Regions from separate parts of the Nocardia sp. CDC153 genome, predicted to be linked through region 2. Evidence: riboswitches for the same ligand, from Rfam matches in the RefSeq annotation. Region 2 holds a riboswitch; each other region holds the start of a gene.
What was found. A riboswitch is a leader RNA that binds a small molecule or an ion and turns the genes downstream of it on or off. The one in region 2 is predicted to bind cobalamin.

Region 1: another riboswitch for cobalamin. It lies ahead of VMT65_RS19145 (HoxN/HupN/NixA family nickel/cobalt transporter); the one in region 2 lies ahead of metE (5-methyltetrahydropteroyltriglutamate--homocysteine S-methyltransferase).
Region 3: another riboswitch for cobalamin. It lies ahead of VMT65_RS36205 (FecCD family ABC transporter permease); the one in region 2 lies ahead of metE (5-methyltetrahydropteroyltriglutamate--homocysteine S-methyltransferase).
Region 4: another riboswitch for cobalamin. It lies ahead of VMT65_RS04820 (CbtB domain-containing protein); the one in region 2 lies ahead of metE (5-methyltetrahydropteroyltriglutamate--homocysteine S-methyltransferase).

Annotation. Positions count from the first base shown of each region.
Region 1 is NZ_JAYKYU010000003.1:558,127-562,637, forward strand. It holds gene VMT65_RS19130 (BTAD domain-containing putative transcriptional regulator) at 1-251, shown strand, start outside; gene VMT65_RS19135 (ABC transporter permease) at 235-1,017, opposite strand; gene VMT65_RS19140 (ATP-binding cassette domain-containing protein) at 1,014-1,958, opposite strand; cobalamin riboswitch at 2,087-2,279, shown strand; gene VMT65_RS19145 (HoxN/HupN/NixA family nickel/cobalt transporter) at 2,311-3,414, shown strand; gene VMT65_RS19150 (class I SAM-dependent methyltransferase) at 3,357-4,196, opposite strand; gene VMT65_RS19155 (hypothetical protein) at 4,231-4,511, opposite strand, start outside.
Region 2 is NZ_JAYKYU010000002.1:1,583,000-1,587,510, reverse strand. It holds gene metE (5-methyltetrahydropteroyltriglutamate--homocysteine S-methyltransferase) at 1-2,178, opposite strand, end outside; cobalamin riboswitch at 2,317-2,519, opposite strand; gene VMT65_RS15860 (helix-turn-helix transcriptional regulator) at 2,842-4,050, shown strand; gene VMT65_RS38460 (DUF6879 family protein) at 4,074-4,211, shown strand; gene VMT65_RS38455 (DUF6879 family protein) at 4,195-4,452, shown strand; gene VMT65_RS15855 (serine/threonine-protein kinase) at 4,449-4,511, opposite strand, start outside.
Region 3 is NZ_JAYKYU010000008.1:225,741-230,251, forward strand. It holds gene VMT65_RS36195 (lipase family alpha/beta hydrolase) at 1-141, shown strand, start outside; gene VMT65_RS36200 (ABC transporter substrate-binding protein) at 153-1,187, opposite strand; gene VMT65_RS36205 (FecCD family ABC transporter permease) at 1,202-2,233, opposite strand; cobalamin riboswitch at 2,267-2,402, opposite strand; gene VMT65_RS36210 (TetR/AcrR family transcriptional regulator C-terminal domain-containing protein) at 2,404-2,988, opposite strand; gene bioB (biotin synthase BioB) at 3,100-4,137, shown strand; gene bsaP (biotin synthase auxiliary protein BsaP) at 4,260-4,475, shown strand; gene VMT65_RS36225 (DUF2567 domain-containing protein) at 4,475-4,511, shown strand, end outside.
Region 4 is NZ_JAYKYU010000001.1:1,065,866-1,070,376, forward strand. It holds gene VMT65_RS04810 (histidine phosphatase family protein) at 289-861, opposite strand; gene VMT65_RS04815 (CbtA family protein) at 858-1,664, opposite strand; gene VMT65_RS04820 (CbtB domain-containing protein) at 1,687-1,899, opposite strand; cobalamin riboswitch at 1,939-2,077, opposite strand; gene VMT65_RS04825 (hypothetical protein) at 2,549-2,932, shown strand; gene VMT65_RS04830 (SGNH/GDSL hydrolase family protein) at 2,950-3,861, shown strand; gene VMT65_RS04835 (SGNH/GDSL hydrolase family protein) at 3,943-4,511, shown strand, end outside.

The DNA of each region.
Region 1 (4,511 bases), on a different contig from region 2:
CCCAACTCATCGCCCAAATCATGGTCGGCATAGCGGGTCTCGCGCTGCGCAAAGACGAGATCGAGCAGGCCGCGCGGCTGCTCGCGGCGAGCGCCGCGGTGCGCGGTCTGCCCGATCGTTCGCTGCCGGATGCGGCGCGCATCGAGGAGACGACACGACATCGCCTCGGTGAAGCGGGCTTCACCGAGGCGATGAGGGAAGGGGCGGAATCGGATTGGAGCAATCTGGTCTCGATCACGCTCGCTTGTTGAACGTGGCCCGCGACCACACGTACCCGACGATGGCGAACCCGGCGCACCAGGCCAGCGCGGCGGCGGTGTAGCCACCCGACGGGTGTCCGGTGAGAAACCCGCGCAGGGATTCGATGATCGGGGTGAAGGGCTGGTACTGCGCGAACTGCTTGACACCCGCGCCCATCTTGTCGGCGGGCACGATCGCGCTGCTCAGGAAGGGCAGCATGATCAGCGGCACCACGGACATGCCCGCGGATTCCGGGGTCTTGGCCGCCATGCCCAGCGCCACGACCAGCCAGGAGGCCGCGAACGAGGTCGCCAGCACGATGCCGATCGCACCGAGCCATTCGGCCGCGCTCGCCGGAGACCGGAAGCCCAGGGCAAAGGCCACCCCGAGCACCGCCGCCAGCGCGATCACATTGGTGAGGATGGTGGCCGCCACGTGGCCGGTGAGCACCGCGCCCCGCGAGACGTCCATGACCTTGAACCGGTTGATGACGCCCTTGGCCATGTCCGAGCTGACCGAGACCGCGGTGCCGGAGAGCCCGTAGTTGATGGCCAGCAGCAGCATGCCGGGTGTCGCGTAGTCGATGTAGTGTCCGCCGACATTGAAGGCGCTGCCGAACACGTAGACGAAGATCAGCAGCATCATCACCGGCATGAGCGCGGCATTGAAGACCGTGACCGGGTTGCGGACGATGTGTTTGAAGTTGCGGCGCAACATGATCGACGAATCGCCGATCGACGCCGCGAGGGGGCTGGGGGTGCTGGTCGTGGTGCTCATTGTGCTTCGGCCTCCGTGGTGGCGTGCCCGGTCAGGGCGAGGAAAACGTCATCGAGATCAGGGGTGTGGATGGAGACCTCATCGGCCTCGAGGGAGTGGTCGGCGAGCCGATCCAGCAGGGCCCGAAGGGGTTTCGTGCCGCCGTTGCCCGGCACCTGCAGGGTCAACGCGTCGTGGTCGGGGGTGGCGACGGGCAGCACCCGCAGCGCCGCTTCGAAATTCGCGCGGTCGGCGAACCGGAGCTGGATGTAGCTGCCGGGCACCTGCCGCTTGAGGTCCTCGGGCGTGCCCTGGGCGACGATGCGGCCGCCGTCGAGCACCGCGATCTGGTCGGCGAGCTGATCGGCCTCCTCGAGGTACTGGGTGGTGAGGAAGATGGTCACGCCGTCGTCGACCAGTTCCCGCACGATCTCCCACATGGTGCGGCGACTGCGCGGATCCAGGCCGGTGGTCGGCTCGTCCAGGAAGACGATCCGCGGCCGGGTGACCAGGGTCATGGCCAGGTCCAGCTTGCGGCGCATACCGCCGGAGTAGGTCGAGGCCTGCTTGCGCGCCGACTCGGTCAGGGCGAAGCGCTCCAGCAGCGAATCGACCACCTGCTTGCGGTCATTGCCGCGCAGCCGGTGCAGATCCGCCATCAGCTGGAGGTTCTCCTCGCCGGTGAGCAGGTCGTCGACGGCCGCGAACTGACCGGTGACGCCGATCGACGCGCGGACCGCCTTGGTCTGGGTGGCGATGTCGTAGCCCGCGACCCGGGCGGTCCCGCCGTCGGCGGTCAGCAGCGTGGTCAGGACATTGACCGTGGTGGTCTTGCCCGCGCCGTTCGGACCGAGCAGCGAGAAGATGGTGCCCGCACCGATGTTCAGATCGATGCCGTCGAGGATCGTCTTGTCCCCGTATGCCTTGCGCAACCCGGAGGCCGCGATTGCTGTGCTGTTCATGGCGACAACATTCGCCGGGCCGCCTGATACCGGCCTGACACCGACCTGACATCCGCGCTGATACCAGATTTTCCCTGTTCAGGCCCTCTTTTCCGGGGCCGGGCTTGCCGCCACGCGGGCCCGCCGCCTAGCGTGAGGGCCGCCGTGGTGCTCGGGAAACCGGTGGGAAACCGGTGCGGCCCTCGCCACTGTGATCGGTTAGTCGGTGCGTCGTCTGCCCCGCTCGTGCGGGAAAGGGTCACGGAATCTCGGTTCCGGAAGACCAGGCGCGCCGGCGTTCGACCCGTCAGCCAGGAGACCGGCCACGGCACCAACGAACCCCGTCCACGAGGTGCTGGAGAGGCCGCCCTAGATGTCCCTGCCCGAAAAACCGGTCCCGAGAACGCTTCCCACCCTGCGCTGGGAGCGGCGCGATTGGATCCGCACCGGCGGACTGCTCGCCGTCATCGCCGCGATGCACGTGGTGGCGTTCGGCATTCTGTTCGCGCTGGTGCTGCCCCAGCATTACACGGTCGGCACCCAGGTGTTCGGGGTCGGACTGGGTGTCACCGCCTACACCCTGGGCATGCGGCACGCCTTCGACGCCGACCACATCGCCGCCATCGACAACACCACCCGCAAGCTCATGGCCGACGGCAAACGCCCGGTGTCCGTGGGCTTCTGGTTCGCGCTCGGCCATTCCACCGTGGTGGTGCTGTTGGCCGCCGGGATCGCGGCCGGGGCCCGGGTGGCCACCACGCTGGTGGACGACGACTCCAGCGCGCGACAGGATCTGGGCCTGGTGGCCACGCTCAGCTCCGGCACCTTCCTGTATCTGATCGCCGCGCTCAATCTGGTGGCGCTGGCCGGGATTTGGCGGGTTTTCAAGGCCATGCGGGCCGGACAGTTCGACGAGCACGAGCTCGAACGGCATTTGGACAATCGCGGTTTCATCAACCGGATCCTCGGTCGGCTGACCCGCTCCATCACCCGGCCCGGGCAGATGTATCCGATCGGCCTGCTGTTCGGCATCGGCTTCGACACCGCCACCGAGGTGACGCTCATGGTGATGGCCGGGTCCGGCGCGGCCGCGGGCCTGCCCTGGTACGCCATCGTCTGCCTGCCGCTGCTGTTCGCCTCGGGCATGAGCCTGTTCGACACCCTCGACGGCACCTTCATGAATTTCGCCTACCACTGGGCGTTCTCGAATCCGGTGCGCAAGGTGTACTACAACCTGACCATCACCGGGCTCTCCATCGCGGTGGCCTTCCTGATCGGCACCATCGAATTGGTGGGCATCCTGCACGACAAGCTGGAGCTGACCGATCCGGTCACCGCGTGGATCTCCGGAATCGACCTGAACAATGTGGGATTCGTGATCGTCGGGCTGTTCGTGGCGGTGTGGGCGATCGCGCTGGCCTACTGGCGGCTGGCGAAGGTCGAGTCGCGCTGGTCCTTGACGGCCGAAAGTCCGTAGAGCACAGGGATGATCGGGGCGGTCGCGGGCAGCCGCCACCAGCCGTCATCGGTGCGGACCATGTCCGGCCAGCGCGGCCACGGGAGCGTCGCGGTCTCGGTGAGGCCGGTGATGCGCAGGCCCGCGGCGAGCAGCGCGTTGATCACCTCGCCCAAGCCGTGCCGCCATTCGTAGGCGGTGGTGTCGGTGGTGAGGTCCGGGCCGTCGGTGTAGGTGTGGACGCTGTCGCGGCGCTGCGCGCCCCGGCCTTCGAGGTAATCGTCGTGCAGCACCAGGCGATTCGGGTCCTCGCCCGGCGTGGGGGTGGGGCCGAGGGCGTGCAGCAGCGGATGGAATTCGACCAGGTAGAACAGCCCGCCGGGGCGCAGGAGATCGGCGATCACGCGGGCCCAGCGGTCCAGATCCGGCAGATAGCAGAGCGCGCCCTTGCCGGTGTAGACGATGTCGAAAGCCCTGCCGGTCAAGGATTCTCGCGCGTCATAGACGTCCGCGCACACGTATTCGACCGCGCCCCCGGCCAATTCGCGGGCGTGCCGCACCGACTCCGGGGAGAAGTCCAGGCCGACCGCGCAGGCCCCGCGCCGCGCGAATTCTATTGTCTCCGTGCCGAGATGGCATTGCAGGTGCAGCACATCGCGATCGCGCACCTCGCCGAGGGCATCCCATTCGAACGGCGCGAACCAATAGCCGGAATCGTGGTCGCGGTAGAAGCTGCTGGCGGCGTGAATGCCCGCGCGGGCATCCCAGTTGCGACGGTTCACCGACAGGGGATCGATGCTCACGCCGCCATGCTAGGTCGCCGACACCGGGAGGGCGTCAGAACAGGGACTGGGCGTCGGCCGCGATGACGAAGCCGTGGCCGTCCACCGTGCAGCGGACACCGCTCTGCATGGACTCGCAGATGACACCGCGCACGCCGATGGTCTGGCCGTATTCGAGGACCTTGCCGCCGCCTTCGTGAAAGCCGGGCGCGGTCGAGCCGTCGGTGGGCGGGCCGACGTAGACGCCCTGGTTGAGGCAGACGAATTCGGCGGTGCCCGCCCGCACCTGGGCGGCCACCGAGTGGCCCGGGTTGTTGGCGCAGGACAGGCCCGCGG
Region 2 (4,511 bases):
CGGATTCACCCAGAGGCGGTCCGCGGAAACGGCTTTCAATGCCTCGGAGAGCGATTCGGTGATCTCGGAGACCGTGGGGATTCGGGGTGAATGGATGTCGTAGACGCCGGGGCCGACGCCCAGCGCGAAGCCCGCGGCATTGAGGTCGTCGAGGACCTCCATGTGGGAGCGGGCCGCTTCGAGGGAGGTGACGTCGGCGTCCAACGCGGCGATGGCGTCGATGACCTCGCCGAATTCGGAATAGCAGAGGTGGGTGTGGATCTGGGTGGCGTCGGAGACACCCGAGGTGGCGAGGCGGAAGGCCGTGATCGCCCACACCAGGTAGGCGGCCTTCGCATCGGCTCGCAGGGGGAGGAGTTCGCGCAAGGCTGGCTCGTCCACCTGGATGATGCGGATTCCCGCCGACTGGAGGTCGAGCGTCTCGTCCCGAATCGCCAGGGCCACTTGGTTCGCGGTGACGTCCAGGGGCTGGTCGTCGCGAACGAAAGACCAGGCCAGAATCGTGACCGGCCCGGTGAGCATGCCCTTGACCGGCTTGTCGGTGAGGGATTGGGCGTAGGTGATCCAATCGACGGTCATGGGCTCGGGGCGGGCGACGTCGCCGTAGAGGATCGGCGGGCGGACGCAGCGGGTGCCGTAGGACTGGACCCAGCCATTGGCGGTGGTGAGGAAGCCGGTCAGCTGTTCGGCGAAGTACTGGACCATGTCATTGCGTTCCGGCTCGCCGTGGACGAGCACGTCCAGGCCCAGTTTCTCTTGCAGAGCAATGACTTCGGCGATCTCGGCGCGCATGCGGTCGCGGTATTGCTCGGGGGTGAGCGTGCCCTTGCGGAAGGCGGCGCGGTCGCGGCGGATGGTCGCGGTTTGCGGGTAGGAGCCGATGGTCGTGGTCGGCAGCGGAGGGAGACCGAGGCGGTCACGCTGGAGTGCACGGCGTTCCGCGGCCGGGGCGCGGCGAGTGGCGTTGGGGCTCAGCGTGTCCAGCCGGGCGCGGACGGTGTCGTCGCGCAGCCGGGCATCGGTGCCGCGGGCGGTGATTGCCGCACGGGCGATGGCCACATCGGCCGCCACTGACTCGATGCCCTCGTGCAGGGCGGTGGCGAGCAGACGCACCTCGGCGATCTTCTCGGCACCGAAGGCAAGCCAAGATCGCAGACTCGGGTCGATCCCGGTTTCGGCTTCGAGCGAATACGGCACGTGCAGAAGCGAACTGGAGGTCGAGACCGCCAGGTCGCCGGTCGATCCCAGCAGGGTGGCGAGCGTGGCGAGGGCGCGGTCCGGGTCGGTGCGCCAGACATTGCGGCCGTCGACGACACCGGCGACCACCAGCCTTCCGGCCAGGCTCGGCACGGAGGTCACGTCTTCGACGGTGGTGCCGGACGTGAAATCCAATGCCACACCCTCGATTCCGGTTTCCGCGAGAATCGGCAACGTCGGACCGGGGTATCCGAAGTAGGTGGCGACAAGCAGTGCCGTACGGCCGGGCGTCGCCGAAAGCTCGTCGTACACCTGCCGAACCAGACCGAGTTCCGCGTCCGAAAGGTCCGTGACCAGTATCGGCTCATCGATCTGCACCCAGTCCGCGCCAGCATCGGCCAAGCGCCGCAACAGTTCTCGATAAAGCGGCAGCAACGCGCCCAACCGCCGCATCGCATCACCCTCGGCGTCCTTGGCCAATTTCAGGAAGGTGAGCGGCCCGATCACGACCGGCCGCGCGGGCACCCCGAGCGCCTGCGCCTCGGCCAGCTCATCGAGCAATTTCTCCGGATGCAAGGCGAATTCGGTGTCCGGCCCCAACTCCGGCACCAGGTAGTGGTAGTTGGTGTCGAACCACTTGGTCATCTCCAGCGGTTCGATGGTCGAGGTCCCCCGAGCGGCCGCGAAATACCGATCCAACGGATCATCGATCCCCGCCACCCGAGACGGCAGCGCCCCGAACATCGCTGCGGCATCCAGCATTTGGTCGTAGTACGAGAAGGTGCCCACCGGCACCGAATCCAGCCCCGCCGCGGCCGCCGCGGTCAGTTGCGCCGCACGCAGTTCCCGTCCGACGGCATGCAGGGCATCGGCGTCGATCCGCTGCGCCCAGTACGCCTCAACGGCCTGCTTCAACTCTCGCTTCGGCCCGATCCGGGGCAAACCGAGAACCGTCGCCTTGAACGTATTCCTTTTGGTCACGGGTCATCTCCAGTGCTCCAAGTCCACTGGCCGCCGCCACAAGCGCACACGAACCTCGACCCCGGCCCCGTGTCCCCACGGCACGCCGAAGCCACCGGCCCGTCCACCCAATCCACGAGGCGCCGACCGCCGGATACGGCGTACCCGACACACTCGGCAGGTATTCGGACTCGCAGGCCCAGCCTCCCGGCCCCCTACTGACCATCGCTTCCCAGACGTACTCGCCCAGTGCTCATGACGGCGTTCGTTCCTGCATACCGCTGCGGGACAGTCCCGGATTCCCACCGGGTTCCCTCTCACCGATCCCCTCTTCCGAGAGAACCGATTTCGACGCCCACGACAAGTCGAGGTCACAACCCCACCCTGCCGCAGCGAACCGAATGCATCGCCAGCATATCCCCACCGCGGCACCCACCGAGTGGCACATCCTGGAGGCGAATCCGGACAAACCCCCTCCAGGATGTGCCACTCGATGACCCCTTACCCCCGGCCAAATCCCGCCCTAGAGTCCTTGTGCGTCGATCTCGGCTTCTACTTCCGGCAACGGCCCTTCCGCCGCGATCTCGCCAGCCGGGTTCGCCAGTACCCACCCGTAAGGGGGTACTCCGCGAGGTGCGAGCATCCAGCCGCCGTTAGCGGCTCGCTTGATTGCTGCCCGAACCGATGGTGACAAGTGCAACACAGGTCGAGAAGGGAACCGGAAGGGTTGTGACAGTTGGGGATTGGACCGTATTCGGGACAGAACTCCGGCGGTTGCGGGAACAGCAGGGCATGTCTGTTCGCCAACTGGGGAAGCAAGTCCTTTACGACCCGTCTGCGCTGTCACGGTTCGAGAATGGGAAACGCAAGCCACCAGCCGATATCGTTACCCGCCTGGATGCGGCGTTGAATGCTGGTGGCATCTTGTGCGCGTTGTACGAATCATTGTCCGGGCCGGACCCGTTCACCCCGCACGAGGCGCTGCAGAATCGTCGCTACGCGGACCAAAAGCTAGCAGGCGACCTGCAAGCCGTCCTAGCCGACACCAGACGCCTAGAGGACGAAATTGGGTCCAAGCTCGTGCTCCCGGTGACCGTTCGTCATTCCAAGATCGCTACAGCTTTGGCTCGTGAAGCCACGTCGAAAGCCCGCAAGCCGCTGGTGGATGCTGCCGCAGGATGGACACAGTTCCACGGCTGGCTCAACGCCTCACTCGGTCGGCATGACGCCGCTATCCACCATTACCGAGAAGCGCTCGAGCTGGCGGAGGAAGCAGGCAATGCCGACATGGTTTCAACCACCCTCGCTATGCGTGGGCATGTGGCGTGGATGGCAGGAGACACCAGCGCATCAATCGGATTATCTCAAGCAGCGCAACGGAATCCGCGGAACCTTTCCCGTACCGTTCTGGCTCTCGCGGTGCAGCAGGAAGCACGCGGCCTAGGCATGGAAGGCGACATGGACGGGATGGAATCCAAGCTGGATACCGCAACGGATTTGATCCTGTTGGGTGACCCGGACAAGCCCGACGCCCAGTACTTCTACTCGGATTCGTTCATTCGCATGCAACGCGGTATGGCGTACCGGCACGCCCGGCAATGGGCCAAGGCTATTGACGCCTTGGAGCACGGGCTACAGGGGTTCGACCGGAAGACGTTGGAGTCGGAGTGGGCTACCTGGTACGTGGCCGAGTTGGCTTGGTCGTATGCCGGTATCGGCGAACCGGAGAAGGCAGCGTCGTTGGCGTTGCGGGTAGTGGAGACCGGGAGGAAGACGCCGGGATCAAGGCTGGTCGGATACATGGGGGAGCTGTATCAGGCCATGGCCAAGCGGTACCCCGGCAACGCTTCGGTAGCTGAGTTGGGTTGTGCTGTGGACGTTCATGCCGCGTGACAACGAAAGTGGTCGCGAGGTAGATGGTGGCGGCGATCGACGATGATGAGTTCGAGCGGCTGCTAACCGTATTCGAGCGCGAAGCTCTCCATTTGGAGATGCGAGACGCCTACGGGACGGCGGTCGAAAAGCATCGCTGGCCCGATGGTCGATGCGGGTGAGGTTATTCGATGGGTGCCACATCGATTGGTGTCGTCAATCGTTGTGCCGGGCACCGATTTCTATCTGTTCGATGATCGTCTAGTGGTCTTCCTGCACTACGCGGGTAACGGCACTGGGACCGCCAAAGTGACTTCGACCAACCCGCAAGATATTCGGCTGTGCCGCACGGCGTTCGAGGCAGTCTGGCCACTGGCCATTCCACACCGTGACTATGAAGCTGCGAAAGGGTGCCCGTTCTAGAGGACTTTGGCTATTGCGGGGATTACTCGCTGGATGAGGGTGTCGGGGGAGGTGGGGGT
Region 3 (4,511 bases), on a different contig from region 2:
GTGGTGACCACACACACCACCGGGCACGCCAACCCGATCGAGCGGCCACAGGAGTACAACGCGGTCATCGCCAACCAGATCGTGCCGTTCGTGCGGCAGATCCAGCTCGACGAGATCGGCACCGTGTCGATCGGGCGCTGAGCATCGGAGCCTCAGCGCACGGCGTCGTCGGTGGCGGGGTGAATTCCCGAGGGCGGCACCAGATTCCAGCGCTCCAGCTGGGCGCGGACCTGCTCGGCGGCATCGATGTTCAGCGGGCCGCTGGTCCACAGGGCGTACGGCAGGTTCAGGAATCGGCCCGCGGTGACGGCGCGCAGATCGCGAATGCCGGGCTTGGCGCGCAGCAGGTCGATCTTCTGCCCGAAGGTCTGGGGCGGGTAGTCGACGAAGACGATGGCGTCCGGGTCGGCGGCGGCTATGCGCTCCCAGGACACGGCGGTCCAGGTGTCGGCGACATCGGCGAGGGCATTGCGGGCCCCGGCCGCCTCCAGAATCGCTTGGGGAGCGCCGAATTCGCCGCTGGACATGACGGTGTCGGAGGCGCTGTCGAAGACGAAGACGGTGGGGGGCTTTGCGGGCCGAGGGGCGGATTGCAGGGCGGCGAGGCGGCGGTCGAGATCGCTCGTCACCTCCGTGGCCCGGTCCTTGCGGCCGGTGATCGCGCCCAGCGCGGTGAGATCCGTGCGCAGGGCCGTCCACGGGTCCACCACGCCGCGTTCACCATTGGGGCGGCGGCAGCTCTCGGTCAGGATGTAGGGGGCGACCCCGGCGGTTCGCAGGGAATCGGGGGTCAGGTTCGTGGATTCCGAGTAGCCGTAGTTCCAGCCCGCCACTATCACATCCGGTCGCTGAGCGAGCACCGTCTCGCGTGAAGGGTAATCCGGCGCAACGGAATTCAGCTTGTCGACGGCGTCCCCGTAGTGCTTGCGCAGCGTGTCCGCGTCCCGCTTCAGGCTCGACACCGCCACGGTCTGGTCCTGCGCTCCCAGCGCCAACACCATGGAGATCAGGTTCCCGTCATTGACGAACATCCGTTGCGCGGGCGACGGAAAGCGCTGCTCCACACCGCAATTGCGCACGGTGAGGTTGCCCGACGTCGCCTGTGACGACCCGCATCCCGCCAGCACCGCCGCCGCGGCGATCAGCGCGAGCGCCGGGCGCACCCGGAAATCCGAAACCTTGGTCAAGACTGCGCCTTTCGTCATGCGGCACCGAACCGGTAGCTGCGGCGGCCCAAGAGGAGGAGAAACGCGGGGGCCCCGATCAGCCCGGTGAGGACACCCACCGGGATTTCGGTGGGGCGAACCAGAATTCGGGTGGCGGCGTCGGCGACCACCAGGAACAGCGCTCCGCACAGGGCGCTGGCCGGGAGCAGCACCCGATGGCGCGGACCCACCAGCAGGCGGGCGGCGTGGGGGATCACCAGGCCGACGAAGCCGATCCCGCCCGACACCGCGACCAGGACCCCGACCAGCACCGCCAGCAGCACGAACAGCGCGATCCGCAGCTCCCGCACGGAAACTCCGATCGAGGTGGCCGTGTCCGCGCCCAGGTTCAGCGCGTCGAGCGAATTCGCCGCCAGCAACAGCGCGACCAGCGCAGCGGCGACCACGCACGCGGGCAGCAGAATTCGAGTCCAGTCCGCGCCCGCGAGACTGCCCAGCAGCCAGAACAACACCGACTGCGCCGCCGACGGATCACTGCTGCGGAAGATCAGAAAGCTGCTGAAGGCGGAGAACGCGGAAGCCAGCACGGTACCGGTGAGCACCAAACGCAGTGGGTCGAGCCCACCTTGGGCCATGGCGATCAGAAAGACCGCCGCGGCCGCCGCCAGCGCACCGACCAACGCGCCCGCCGAAAGCGCCCACAATCCCGCACCCGCGAACACCCCAGAGGTAATGACGGCCGCCGCCCCGACACCCGCCCCTGAAGAGACACCCAGCAGATAGGGGTCGGCGAGCGGATTGCGCACCAGCGTCTGCATGGCCACCCCCGCCACCGCCAACCCAGCCCCGACGACGGCCGCGAGAATCGTTCGCGGCACCCGCAATTGCCACACGATCGTGTCCAGCCCGAGGTCGGCGGCCTCCCGGCCACCCAACCGGCTCCGGAGCACGCCGACCACCTCGCCCAGCGGAATGTTCTCCGCCCCGAATCCGGTCGCCACCACCATCGCGACAACCAGCAGTATCCCCATGACGGGCAGGGCTATCGATGTGCGGGCGCGCCTCATCGACGAAGCTCCTCGGGCAAATCGCGGCCTCTCGAGAGTTCTGCGCGGCGGGGGAGGTCTGACTCGCACCGGAAGCCCGGTACTCACAGTGGCGCGACCGTTCCGGATTCCCACCGGATTCCCGCACCCACCGACGATTACGGACGGACTCTACCGTCCGGAACCAATTCTCAGCGAATGCGGCTGCCGAGCAGGTGGCGGACGCCGCTGACGAAGAGTTGCAGGCCGAAGTCGAAGCGGGCGGTGGCGTCGGTGGTGTCGTAGAGGGGTGAATGTTCCTCGGCGAGAGCGCCTACCGAGTCCATTTGGATGCGCGACTGCTCGTCGACGGTCTGGCCGAGGACGTAGTAGAGCAGGGTGTAGGCGGCGAGGTCGGCTTCCTCGCGCGTCATGCCCGCGCGAATTGCCGCGCTGGCCAGGCGTTCCCGGCCCTTGCTGGTGGTGAGTCGGGAAGCGTAGGTGGCCGAGACCAATTCGGCTCCGTCGCGGTAGGCGAGCAGGCATTCGCGCAGCCGGTGCGCCAATTCGGTGATCTGCTTGGACCATTCGTCCGCGGCGACCGGCTCGTCCATGGGCGCGAGAATGCGGTCGGCGACCGCGCCGAGCAGGGCCTGCTTATTGGGGAAGTGCCAGTACAGCGCGCCCGGCTGAACATGCAGCGAGGTGGCCAGGCGGCGCATGGTGAGATCCGCCAATCCGTACTGGTCGAGAATGGCGATCGCGCCGTCGACCACGTCCGTGCGATGGAGTTGCACTGAAAAACCCGACCCTCTCGTGTTCCGGCTCACGTTCCGGACTGCTAGCCTACCCTGAACACCGTTCAAGTTGCTCGGCCACACCGGCCGGACGAAGGGATTCGCGCGGATATGACTCAGGCAGCCGTCACCACCGAAGCCGGTAGCACTGCAGGCGATGACATTCTCGCCATCGCTCGCGAGCAGGTGCTCGAGCGCGGCGTCGGCCTGGATCGGGAGCAGACCCTCGAGGTGCTGCGGCTCGGCGACGACCGGCTCGAGGAGCTGCTCGGCCTGGCGCACGAGGTCCGCATGAAGTGGTGCGGCCCGGAGGTCGAGGTCGAGGGCATCATCTCGCTCAAGACCGGCGGCTGCCCCGAGGACTGCCACTTCTGTTCGCAGTCCGGCCTTTTCCAGTCGCCCGTGCGCGCCGCCTGGCTCGACATCCCGTCGCTGGTCGAGGCCGCCAAGCAGACCGCCAAGACCGGCGCGACCGAATTCTGCATCGTGGCCGCCGTGCGCGGACCCGACGAGCGGCTCATGGCGCAGGTCGCCGCGGGCGTGGAGGCCATTCGCAACGAGGTCGACATCCAGGTCGCCTGCTCGCTCGGCATGCTCAACCAGGAACAGGTCGACCAGCTGGCCGCCATGGGCGTGCACCGCTACAACCACAATCTCGAGACCGCGCGCTCGTACTTCCCGAACGTGGTCACCACCCACACCTACGACGAGCGCTGGGAGACCCTGCGCATGGTCCGCGAGGCGGGCATGGAGGTCTGTTGCGGCGGCATCCTCGGCATGGGCGAAACCCTGGAGCAGCGCGCCGAATTCGCCGCCGACCTGGCGCTGCTCGAGCCCGACGAGGTGCCGCTGAACTTCCTCAACCCGCGCCCGGGCACCCCGTTCGGCGACCTCGAGGTGCTCCCGGCCGCCGACGCCCTGCGCGCCGTCGCCGCCTTCCGCCTCGCCCTGCCGCGCACCATCCTGCGTTTCGCGGGCGGGCGTGAGATCACCCTCGGCGACCTGGGCGCCAAGCAGGGCATTCTCGGCGGCATCAATGCCGTCATCGTCGGCAACTACCTGACCACCCTGGGTCGCCCCGCCGAAGCGGACCTGGATCTGCTGGGCGAGCTCAAGATGCCGATCAAGGCGCTCAACGAAACCCTCTGAAAAACTGGGGGTCCGGGGCCGCGGCGGCGGACCCGCGCTTACTGTAGGGATATGGGGGTCGCGAACCCCCGCTGTCCCCCAAACGGTCGAGTTTCGGACACGAAGGATCTTTCGAGGTGGTCGTGGAGATCGAGGAGCGCTACAACCCGTTCACGGGCAAGCGGATCGTGCCGGGTGTGGAAGATCCCGTACCGGCCGCGGCCGCACTGGGTTTGGAGCCGCCGCGCTTCTGTGAGCAGTGCGGTCGCCGAATGATCGTGCAGGTCAGCCCCGACGGCTGGTGGGCCAAGTGCTCCCGGCACGGCGTGCTGGAGTCCTCGAGCCTGGAACGCCGCTAGTGGCAACCACACTCACCGCCGAGCCGGGCGGACTAC
Region 4 (4,511 bases), on a different contig from region 2:
CTTATCCAGAGTGTACTCGTGGCAGGCCAGCGGCATTCGGCCTTTTCGTTTCGGTTCGCGACGAGTCATTGGAGATGAACTGTGGGACAGCCTATTTCACATGAGGTTCCAGACTATCCGGTCCAGAATTTGGAAGTCGCCAAGCGGGGGTTGGATTCCCATCGGGAGTGTGGCAAGGAGTGTGAGGCGCGGCGGTATTTCGCGGGGTTGGTGCCGTATTTGGAATTGTTGGCGAAGCGGCGGGCCGCGTCCTCGGGGTGGAATCTGTGGACCGAGCGGGGGTGAGGGTCAGGGGGCGAGGGGGTGGGCCGTGGTGCGCAGGGTCCAGGCGGGGGAGCGGTGGTGCAGGGTGGTGGCGGTCAGCGGCGGGATGTCTATGCGCCAGAAGGACTCTGCGGGGGAGTTCAGGGTGTAAAGGACTGCCGCGCGGACCACGCCGGGGTGGGTGATGGCGATGATGCGGTCGCCGGTTCCGGCCACGGTGTCGAGCCAGGTGCCGACGCGGGCGAGGAGGTCGGTGAGGGACTCGCCGCCGTGGGAGCGGTGTGCGGGGTCGGTGAGCCAGCCCATCAGCTGCTCCGGGGGCAGCTCATCCATGGACTTGCCCGACCACGTGCCGCAATCCAGGTCGCGCAGTGCGGGTTCCGGGGTTCCGGTGAGGCCCAAGGCCTTCGCGGTCTGCGCGGTGCGGAGCTCAGGTGCGCACAGGACCTGGCCGGGTTCCAGGCCGGGCAGGCCGCCCGCCTTCGTCGCGGACCGCTCACCCAGTGGGTTGAGCGGTTCGTCGGCGGGGAAGCGGGCGGCCTGTACCGCGTCGGTGATCGCGTGCGTGATCAGCGTGAGCCGGGTGACCGCGCTCATGCCGCCGCGGTCGCGGACTCGGCGCGCTCGCCGAGCAGGCGCGGGGCCAGCCAGGCGAAGCCGACGCCGATCACGATCCACAGAATCGCTTGGGCCGCGAAGGAATACAGCCGGAACTCGTACAGGTCGGCGGCGGGGAAGCCCGGGTACACGATCGCACCCGACGGATCCTTCAGCGCCTCCGGCGTTTCCGAGGCGAAGCTGGGCAGTGCGAGCATGACCACCGCCATGACCACCGTGAACGAGGCGGCCGCCGCCACCGCAGCGGTCCAGTTCCCCAGTCGCGCAGCCAGTCTGCGCCCCAGCCAGACCGCCGCCAGCAGGGCGACGGCGCTGATCGCGATCATGACCACGAACATCCCCGTGCGCTCCTTGATGGTGTCCGCGTCCGAGGACCCCGGCGGATTGGCCGGATACTTCAGGAACGGCACCGCGTACACCGCCAGGAACATCCCACCCGACACCAGCAGCGCCAGATTCCGCGCGGTGATCTTCCCGGCCCGCCGCAACGCCAGGTAGTACACGACCCCGAACAGCGCGCCCATGGCCATCCCCAGCACGATCACGCCGAAGCCGAGCCCGATGTTGGCCTGCTGTCCGCGGGTGAACAGCTCGGCGCCCATCTCGTGGTCCATGGGCTTGCCCGCGGCCTTGTCCAACGCCATTTGCGCGTCGTCACGCCCGGATTCGTAGTCGATGGCCCGATCGATGATGGGCTCGGCCAGGATCCGCGCGAACAGGAACGCCAGCAATCCACCGAGCCCGCCCAGCAGGACGCCTCGGCCGATGATTCGCTTTTCCATTGTGTCGACCCGATTCCCGCGACTAGTGGCAGGGGAAACCGAGGAGATGCCGTCCGTCGTGGACGAATTCGTGCACGTGCATGTCGTTGCCGAACACCGACACCGCGCCCTGGTCGAACCCGATGAAGTAGATCGCCAGCAGCGCCAACAGGGTGGTGCCGATCAACCACACCGGGGTGGGGATGGAAATGGAGACGGCACCGAGGCCGGAACGGGGAGCGTAGGACGTCGCCACGGGAACTCCTAGGGTGGGAGGGGGTTACGCGCCCCTCGGCCGATATCTACCTCGGCGGCCGGGGTCTGACTCACACCCGCGCGGAGTGCTCACAGTGGCGCGACCGTCCCGGATTTCCACCGGATTCCACGAATCGCCGATCAGATGACGATACGAGACCCCGAACGAACAGGTCAAACACCCGCCCACACTCTGGAACCCACGGCTCCGCTCCCATCGCCCGCCGGAGCTCGCTCTCATCGCCCGAGGGGGCACGGACCTGTTGCCCCGCGACACGGACCTGTTGCCCACGGCGGCTCGCTCGCTTCGCCTGTGGCTCGGACCCGCTGCCTGTGGGAGCTCTCCCTGCCGCGCTAGCTGGGGCTGGCACCTGTCGTCCGCCGGGGGGCCCGTGCCTCTCGGTGCGGGCGCTCGCACTCGTGGCCCGTGGGCTCGCGCCGAGCTGTCGATGGACCGGAATGGGTCCGAATCGATCTTTGATTGAAACCTGTTCTATCGCCCGGAAGCGGCTTTGACCAGCTGTTATTCGCCCGTCTGCCCTGGAGATTTGGGGCAGTTTTCCGAATCGGGGTGGGCGGGCCGGATGGGTTGAATACACTCCCCGCTGAAGTGAACATCTGACACTTCAGTTCTGGGATTAGAGGTACACATGAAGTCTGCTACACCGGGGGTTTTCGCTGCGCGCGCCGCGGCGGCTGTGATCGGCGGGGCATTGGTGCTCGCGGGGGCTACCGGATGCGGCAGTGACAAAGCATCGGACGGGTCCCAGGGCGGGACCAGCAGCACCGTCGCGACCTCGCAGGCCGTGAGCTCCGCGCCCGCCCCGACCACCACCGCGGCCCCGGCTCCGACTACCGAGGCGCCCGCGCCCCAGCCCGCCGCCACCGAACCCGCAGCGCCGCAACCGGTCGCGCCGGAACCGGCGCAGGCCCCGCAGCCCGCCCCCAAGCCCGCGCCGCAGACCCAGCAGGCCGAGAAGCCCGCGCCCCCGACCCTGGACGCTCCGGGATTCGAGCCGCGCGCCGGGTACTGAGCGAACTGGACGAGTAGGTGTTGGGCAATGGCGGGCGGTGGTTGTGCGCCACCGTCGTAGCGCTCGCGGCATCGCTGACCGCGGCGGGCGGCGCGGGTGCCGATCCGGCTCCCGCGGGCAAAGACCTTGTGGTGCTGGGTGATTCGTTCTCCGCGAACGAATGGGACCACTTCACCGGCCGCGACGACTGCAATCTGCACGGGCGCACGGCCTGGCCGGTGCAGCTGAGCCAGCTGATGGGCGTGTACGGGACCGATCGGGTCGACGACCCGTCGTGTCCGGGTGCGTCGATCGACAGCGGGCCCGGGTGGAGCCTGGCCCAGGAGGCGCAGCGGGCCGACAAGGAGGGTGCGTTCGGACCGAACACCAAACTGGTGACCATCCAGTTCGGGATGAACGACAAGTGGGGCTCGTCGGATCAGACCCTGTGGAATTCCTTGCAGCCCTGTGTGTTCAACCTCGTCCTGGGCTGTGATCCGGAGGCGATCGAACAGCATCGGATACCCGACTACACCGGGGTCTCCGGCGCGGTGATGGCCAAGCGCATGAGCAACGCCGTCACCTACATCAAGTACTACGCGCCGAACGCGAAGATCGTCTTCGTCGGGTACCCGGAGCTTTTCGTGCCGGGCAGCAGCACCGTCTGCCTCAGCATTGCCGGGGTCGCGCCGTTCATCAATCCGCGCGGGCGCGCGGTGGTGGAGTACCTCGACCGGATTCAGGCCGCGCAGCAGGAGGCGGCCCAGTTGCTGGGCATCGAGTTCTTGGACGCGCGTGCCCTCACCACCGGCCACGGCCTCTGCTCGTCGCAGCCGTGGTTGAACGGGATCCTCGATCCGCGCACGGGGATCGACGGCCTGCCCTTCCATCCGTCCACGCAGGGCGACGCCGTGGTCGCGCACGCGATCTACGACCGATACGGCCGCTGACCGATGCCGCGACCCGCGGCTCAGCACACTCCGCGCAAAACTGAAGACTCATAGTTCAATTTGCGATTCGAGGGTTCGAAAATGAAGTTCCGTCTCCCAGGCGCATCGGCCTCGCTGTGCGCCGCCTTCATGGCCATCGCAGCGGCCATGACGGGGACCGCGGGCGCGCACGCCGATACTCCGCTGGCCGCCACCGATCCGGCGGCGAGTGGCAAACCGCTTGTCATTCTGGGTGATTCGTACACCGCGAACGGGTGGGCCCCGTTCTCCAACGAGAAGAAGTGCGATCACGGCGACACCGCCTGGCCGGTGCAGCTCAGCGCTCTCATGGGGGTGTCGGGCGATCAGGTCTGGAATCAGTCCTGCCCCGGCGCGACCATCGAGGGCGGCGACGGCTACACCCTGACCGTGCAGGCCGCCAATGCCGCCAAGGCGGGCGCGTTCGGGCCCGGAACCAAGCTGGTGACAATCCAACTCGGCTTCAACGATCACTGGGGCGGGGCCGACAAATCCCCGTGGAGCTCCACCGAGGCGTGCTTCTACGATCTCGCCGGCGGCTGCGGCCCCGAAGCGGTGGCCGACGGCCGCATGGTCGATCCGCGCAATATCACCGGCACCGAATACGCCGCGCGCATCAGCAAGGTCGTGAC